DNA from 2 places in the Streptomyces sp. CA-146814 genome. Region 1 is predicted to be linked to the other one. Evidence: riboswitches for the same ligand, from Rfam matches in the RefSeq annotation. Region 1 holds a riboswitch; the other holds the start of a gene.
The links. A riboswitch is a leader RNA that binds a small molecule or an ion and turns the genes downstream of it on or off. The one in region 1 is predicted to bind cyclic di-AMP.

Region 2: another riboswitch for cyclic di-AMP. It lies ahead of ACQP09_RS28195 (M23 family metallopeptidase); the one in region 1 lies ahead of ACQP09_RS32665 (transglycosylase SLT domain-containing protein).

What each region holds. Positions count from the first base shown of each region.
Region 1 covers NZ_CP192068.1:7,386,234-7,389,853, reverse strand. Annotated here, with positions in the region: gene ACQP09_RS32670 (GMC oxidoreductase) at 1-870, opposite strand, end outside; gene ACQP09_RS32665 (transglycosylase SLT domain-containing protein) at 1,016-1,855, opposite strand; cyclic di-AMP (ydaO/yuaA leader) riboswitch at 1,859-2,018, opposite strand; gene ACQP09_RS32660 (FAD-dependent oxidoreductase) at 2,499-3,620, shown strand, end outside.
Region 2 covers NZ_CP192068.1:6,291,079-6,294,698, forward strand. Annotated here, with positions in the region: gene ACQP09_RS28185 (M16 family metallopeptidase) at 1-322, shown strand, start outside; gene ACQP09_RS28190 (M16 family metallopeptidase) at 349-1,719, shown strand; cyclic di-AMP (ydaO/yuaA leader) riboswitch at 1,944-2,112, shown strand; gene ACQP09_RS28195 (M23 family metallopeptidase) at 2,127-2,942, shown strand; gene ACQP09_RS28200 (GntR family transcriptional regulator) at 3,165-3,620, shown strand, end outside.

The DNA.
Region 1 (3,620 bases):
CGGGGTGATGGTGACCCGGCCGGTGGCCTTGATCCGGTCGATGTAGGTCTTCTGGAGCGACTTCTTGCCGTAGTTGTTGCCGTAGAGGATCTCGGCGTCCAGCGCGGACTTCGGTACGGTCCCGGCCGCCTCCTGCTTCATGTAGTCCCAGTCGTACACGGCGGGCACGAAGAGGAACGGGAAGCCCGAGCGCTGCGCGTGCTTCCGGCCGACCCGGCCGTACTGGTAGCAGTCGACGGAGTCGAACCAGGCCGGGTCGATGGTGGTGACGCCGAGGTCCGCGTTGGCGCGCGGGTAGTAGGTGCTGTACATCTCGGCGGCGTTCACCGACGGGAGGATGGTGGCGAAGTTCTCCCGCTTGGGCGTGACGGCCATGCCGCCGTTGACCAGCGAGCCGCCGCCGACGCCACGCCCCTGGTAGATGGTGATGCCGGCGAACTCCTCGGCGTCCAGGATCCCGGTGTAGCGGTTGACGTTCTTGTCGATCGGGAAGCCGAGGAAGTTGCTCAGCGGCTGCTTGGTCCGGGTCCGCAGCCAGAAGGAACGGTCGTCCGGCTTGGTGGTGTTGGCGAAGATCTTGCCGTCGGCGCCGGGGGTGTCCCAGGCCATGCCCATCTCGACCATGTGGACGTCGGTGCCCGCCTGGGCGAGCCGGAGGGCGGCGACCGAGCCGCCGTATCCGGTGCCGATGACCAGCACCGGCACATGGGCGCCGGATCCGATCGGGGCAGCTGATGCCCGGGGCGTGGCCCAGACCGGTGTGGTGGGTCCGGCGAGCGCCGCGACGCCAAGAAGAGAACCTGTTCCTGTGATGAACCTTCGACGGGAGACGCCTCTGTGAGCGCCTTCGTGCAGGATGAAGTCGTTCATGTGACTTACCTCACTCTCGATGAGTGCAACAGGTTCTACTGTCGATCGGGTGGTAAGTCACTAGAAACTTGGGGGTAACTTCCCGGTACGCCGAGGGGCCCCGGACCAGGTGGTCCGGGGCCCCTCGGCGTGAGCGCGTACGGGATCAGTAGGCGCCGAAGACGTTGTCGATCGAGCCGTACCGGTCCGCGGCGTAGTTGCACGCGGCGGTGATGTTGGCGACCGGGTCGTAGCTGTCGGTCGAGGTACCGGGCACGTGGTAGGCCTGGAAGGTCGGGTCGATGACCTGGAGCAGCCCCTTGGACGGGGTGCCCTTGACCGCGTTGGAGTCCCAGTTGTTGATGGCGTTCGGGTTGCCCGAGGACTCGCGGATGATGTTGCGGTGGATGCCCTCGTAGCTGCCGGGGATGCCGTGCTGGGCCATGACCGCCAGCGACTCCTTGATCCAGCCATCGAGGTCGTTGGTGTACGTGGCGGGAGCGGCGGCGGCCGGGGCGGCGGCAGGCGCGGCCGTGGTGCGCTCCGAGCGGTCGGCGCGCTCCGCCGTGGCGGTGCGCTCGGCGGCCGGGGCGGCCTTGGCAGCCTTGCCTGCCTTGGCGTCTGACGGGGCGGCAGCCTTGGCGCCGATGGTCAGCGTGATACCCGGGTGAATAAGGTTCGGGTTCTCGCCGACGACCTTGCGGTTGCCTTCGTACAGCTTCTTCCAGCCGCCGCTGACGGAATACTCGCGGGCGATCTTGGAAAGCGTTTCGCCGGACACCACGGAATGCTCGGCGGGCGCCGCCTTCGTCACGGAATTCACCTGGGCGGTCACGGAGACGGGGGCGACCGCCTTTTCCGCGGCGATGGAGTGCGCGGGAGCGGCGGAGGCGGTGGTGGCGCCGAGCACCGGGAGGGCCAGAACGGCTCCACCCGTGGTCACGGCGGCGATGCCACGGCTCAGCGAGACGGACTTGGGACGGCGGTGCTTACCCTGTGCGGGCATGGGGAATTTCCTCTCCGGCGCCTACGAGGTGAGCTGTCGGGTTCAGACGGGAGATGTCTGGCCGCACGGTCGTGCGACTTCACCCCTAGCCGTTCCGGATACCGGATCGGCGGCTTACCTGGGTCCCCCGCTCCTGCCGTACGTGAGTGGGTTGCGGATTCCCGGACGGCGGCAGGATTCGGCGTTCCATCCGGATTGACCGTGACCGTAGGCGAAAAACATCGGGCAGAACAAGCCCTGAATTCCGGATCTTCTTTCTCCGCATGATCGAATTCCGGAATTCCCGGTCGCGCCGGTTCCGTCACGGTGTCAACTTTCTTCGCACAGAAGGGAACCGAGGCCTCCACTTCCCCGTCCGCACCCCCGGGCGTGACGCTCACCACTTTGCGCGGGGGTGGCCGGAATGGGCATACCCAAAAGATCCCAAGAACCCTCAATAACCCCTTTGATGAGGAGAGGGTTAAATAGCAAAAATCGCCCATACCGACCTGGAGAAACGGACTTATCGGGCGGTTCCGTAGGCCGGGTCGGAGGCCTCGCGGGGCCAGGGCTTACGGTGTGGGGTGGAGACTAGTAAGCCAACCCTTACCTCCGACGTACGCTGTACCTGCCCGCGTTCGCCCGCCTTAAGGATCACCACGCCATGACACGCCCCGTCCGCGTCGCCATTGTCGGAGCCGGCCCTGCCGGTATCTACGCTGCGGACGCGCTGCTCAAATCCGAGGTCTGCCAGGACCCGGGTGTCTCGATCGACCTGTTCGAGCGCATGCCCGCGCCCTTCGGCCTGATCCGGTACGGCGTGGCCCCCGACCACCCGCGGATCAAGGGCATCGTCAAGGCGCTGCACCAGGTGCTGGACAAGCCGCAGATCCGCCTCTTCGGCAACGTCAGCTACCCGAACGACATCGACCTGGACGACCTGCGGTCCTTCTACGACGCGGTGATCTTCTCGACCGGCGCCGAGGCCGACCGGGCCCTCGACATCCCGGGCATGGAGCTCGACGGCTCCTACGGCGCGGCCGACTTCGTCTCCTGGTACGACGGCCACCCCGAGGTCCCGCGCACCTGGCCGCTCACCGCGGAGAAGGTCGCCGTCCTCGGCGTCGGCAACGTGGCGCTCGACGTGGCCCGCGTGCTGGCCAAGACGGCGGACGAGCTGCTGCCCACCGAGATCCCGGACAACGTGTACCAGGGCCTCAAGGCGAACAAGGCGCTGGAGGTGCATGTGTTCGGGCGGCGTGGCCCGGCGCAGGCCAAGTTCAGCCCGATGGAGCTGCGGGAGCTGGACCACTCCCCCAACATCGAGGTCATCGTCAACCCCGAGGACATCGAGTACGACGAGGGCTCCATCGCCACCCGGCGGGAGAACAAGCAGGCCAACATGGTCGCGCAGACCCTGGAGAACTGGGCGATCCGCGACGTCGGCGACCGCCCGCACAAGCTCTTCCTGCACTTCTTCGAGTCGCCGGTCGAGATCCTCGGCGAGGACGGCAAGGTCACCGCGCTGCGCACCGAGCGCACCGAGCTGGACGGCACCGGCAACGTCCGGGGCACCGGCACGTTCACCGACTGGGACATGCAGAGCGTCTACCGGGCCGTCGGCTACTACTCGGAGGAGCTGCCCAAGCTCCCCTTCGACGTGGCCTCCGGCACGGTCCCGCACGAGGCGGGCCGCGTCATCGCCGGCGACGAGCACATGGCCTCGGTCTACGTCACGGGCTGGATCAAGCGCGGCCCGATCGGTCTGATCGGCCACACCAAGGGC
Region 2 (3,620 bases), 1.1 Mb from region 1:
GCTGGCCCGGTTCGCCGAGGAGGGCCCGACGCCGGAGGAAATGGAGCGCGCGCAGGCCCAGTTGGAGCGCGAGTGGCTGGACCGGCTGGGGACGGTCGCGGGCCGCGCCGACGAACTGTGCCGTTACGCGGTCCTGTTCGGCGACCCGCAGCTCGCCCTGACCGCCGTGGGACGCGTCCTGGACATCACCGCCGACGAGGTGCGCGAGGCTGCAGCGGCGGCCCTGCGCCCCGACAACCGGGCGGTGCTGGTCTACGAGCCCGTCGAGCCGGCCGAGGACGCCGAAGAGGCCACCGACGCGCCCGAGGGGGCGGACAAGTGAGCGACGCCGCCGTGACTGGAGTAGCCATGGAGTACCACCCGCAGCCGACCCCGGGCACCGCCCGGCCGTGGGCCTTCCCCGCCCCCGAGCGCGGCGCCCTGCCTAACGGGCTGACCGTGCTGCGCTGCCACCGCCCCGGCCAGCAGGTCGTGGCCGTGGAGATCTTCCTGGACGCGCCGCTGGACGCCGAGCCCGAGGGCCTGGACGGCGTGGCCACGATCATGTCGCGCGCGCTCTCCGAAGGCACCGACAAGCACAGCGCCGAGGAGTTCGCCGCCGAGCTGGAGCGGTGCGGCGCCACCCTGGACGCGCACGCCGACCACCCCGGCGTCCGGGTCTCCCTGGAGGTCCCGGCCTCCCGGCTGGCCAAGGCGCTCGGCCTGGTCGCCGAGGCCCTGCGCGCCCCGGCCTTCGCCGAGAGCGAGATCGAGCGGCTCGTCGGCAACCGCCTCGACGAGATCCCGCACGAGAAGGCCAACCCGTCCCGGCGCGCCGCCAAGCAGCTCTCCAAGGAGCTGTTCCCGGCCACCGCCCGGATGTCCCGCCCGCGCCTGGGCACCGAGGAGACCGTGCGGCGGATCGACGCCGCCGCCGTGCGCGCCTTCTTCGACGCCCACATCCGCCCGGCCACCGCGACGGCCGTCATCGTCGGCGACCTCACCGGCATCGACCTGGACGCGCTGCTCACCGACACCCTCGGCGACTGGTCGGGCAACACGGCCCAGGCCCGCCCGGTCGCGCCGATCACCGCCGACGACACCGGCCGCGTGGTCATCGTGGACCGTCCCGGCGCGGTCCAGACCCAGCTGCTGATCGGCCGCATCGGCGCCGACCGCCACGAGCGCGTCTGGCCGGCCCAGGTGCTCGGCACGTACTGCCTGGGCGGCACGCTCACCTCCCGGCTGGACCGGGTGCTGCGCGAGGAGAAGGGCTACACCTACGGCGTACGCGCCTTCGCCCAGGTCCTGCGCTCGACCGGGCCCGACTCGGGCGGCGCGGCGATGCTCGCCATCAGCGGTTCGGTGGACACCGAGTCCACCGGCCCGGCGCTGGAGGACCTCTGGAAGGTCCTGCGGACGCTGGCCGCCGAAGGGCTGACCGACGCCGAGCGCGAGACGGCCGTGCAGAACCTGGTGGGCGTCGCCCCGCTGAAGTTCGAGACGGCCGCCTCGGTCGCGAGCACGCTGGCCGACCAGGTCGAGCAGCACCTGCCCGACGACTACCAGGCCCAGCTGTACGCCCGCCTCGCCGAGACGGGCACCGTGGAGGCGACCGCTGCCGTGGTCAGCGCCTTCCCGGTGGACCGGCTGGTCACGGTCCTCGTGGGCGACGCGGCACAGATCGCGGAGCCGGTGAAGGCGCTCGGCATCGGAGAGGTGACCGTCGTCAGCGGCTGACACACCGTCGGCACACACCAGGACGGAGAGAACCCCAGCGAGGAGTAATTCGCCGGGGTTCTCCCTTTTGTCCGCTTGGCGCCTTTCTTCACGTCTTGCTGATGTAACTCCCCCTACGTCCTGTGGGATGCGCGACAAATCCCCCTGTCCGTTTGGTGACGGACAGCCGCCTTGTCTAGCGTCGGCCCGGCTGTCCGTCACCCGTATGCCGCATCCGCAGCGCCGGGCAGCCATCGCCGAGTCCCCGTCAGGCGCGAGCCTGGGGAGCCGGGGACCCACACGCAGTCCCTGGGGTGAATCGGAACCCCGTGCCGCGAACCGGCGCGGAGCTCCGTAGGAGACCTTCCTGCTCCGAACCCGTCAGCTAACCCGGTAGGCGAGAAGGAAGGAAAGGATCAAGCACCTCCATGGCGTTCACCCGTGCCACCGGGAAGCACCGTGCCCCGAGCCGCCTGAAGCGCCGCGGCGCTCATGTCGCCGGCGTCGCGGCCCTGACCACGACCGGTGTCCTCGGCACCCTGGCCTCTCCGGCCGCCGCGGCCGACTCCGAGACCCCCAAGGTCGCCGAGACCGGACTCACCCAGGCCATCGCCCTCGACGCCACGATCGCCGAGCAGATCGAGGCCCAGGCCCAGGCCCAGCACCGGCAGGCCGAAGTCGTCGCGAAGGCGAAGGCCGAGGCGGCCGCCGAAGCCAAGGCCAAGGCCGCGAAGGCCAAGGCGAAGGCGGAGGCCCAGCGCAAGGCCGAGGCCCGCGCCGAGGAGATCCGCGAGGAGGAGGCCCGCGCGGCCCGCGCCGCCGAGCGCGCCCGCCTCAACGCCTTCCACCTCCCGGTCGCCGGCTCGTCCGTCACCACCGGCTACAAGTCCGGCGGTGCGCTCTGGTCCTCCGGCAGCCACTCCGGCGTGGACTTCCGCGCCGCCTCCGGCAGCTCCGTCGTCGCGGTCGGCGCCGGTACGGTCGTCGAGGCGGGCTGGGGCGGCGCGTACGGCAACAACATCGTGCTCCGGATGACGGACGGCACGTACACCCAGTACGGCCACCTCTCCTCGATCGGCGTCTCCGTCGGCCAGTCGGTCACCTCCGGCCAGCAGATCGGCCTCTCCGGCTCCACCGGCAACTCCACCGGCCCGCACCTCCACTTCGAGGCCCGCACCACTGCCGAGTACGGCTCCGACATGGACCCGGTCGGCTACCTGCGCTCGCACGGCGTCAACGTCTGACCCGACCGCGCACCACCGCTCCTCCCGAAGGCCCCGGCTTCCCGCCGGGGCCTTCGGCCGTGCGCCGGGAATGCCCGGACCGATCCCCTCCGCTCCCGACCTTTGGCCAGAAGATATCCATCAATTCAGGCCTGCCATCGGAAATTGCGGAAGATTGCCTTAGAGTCACGGAACAGGCGTCGGCCGGCCGCGTTTCGCGGGGATGAAGGCGGAGGTTCGGACATGCGCATTCCCGCGCATTCGGTATGCACGGCAATCCGTGACGACATCATCTCCGGTGTCTACGAGCGCGGCAGCCGCCTCACCGAGGAGCTGCTGGCCCGGCGGTACGGGGTCTCCCGCGTCCCGGTCCGCGAGGCACTGCGCACCCTGGAGTCCGAAGGCTTCGTCACCACCCGCAGGCACGCCGGGGCCTGTGTCGCCGAGCCCACCGAGCAGGAGGCCGCCGACCTGCTGGAGGTGCGGATGCTCCTGGAGCCGCTCGGCGCCGCCCGCGCCGCCCAGCGCCGCACGGAGGCCCACCTCAAGGTGCTCCGCGGGCTGGTCAGACTGGGCCAGGAGCGGGCCCGCCGCGGCGAGGGCGAGGATCTGCGGTCGCTGGGCGGCTGGTTCCACGAGACCCTGGCGCAGGCCTCCGGCAGCCCCGGCCTGATCGCCCTGCTCACCCAGCTCCGGCAC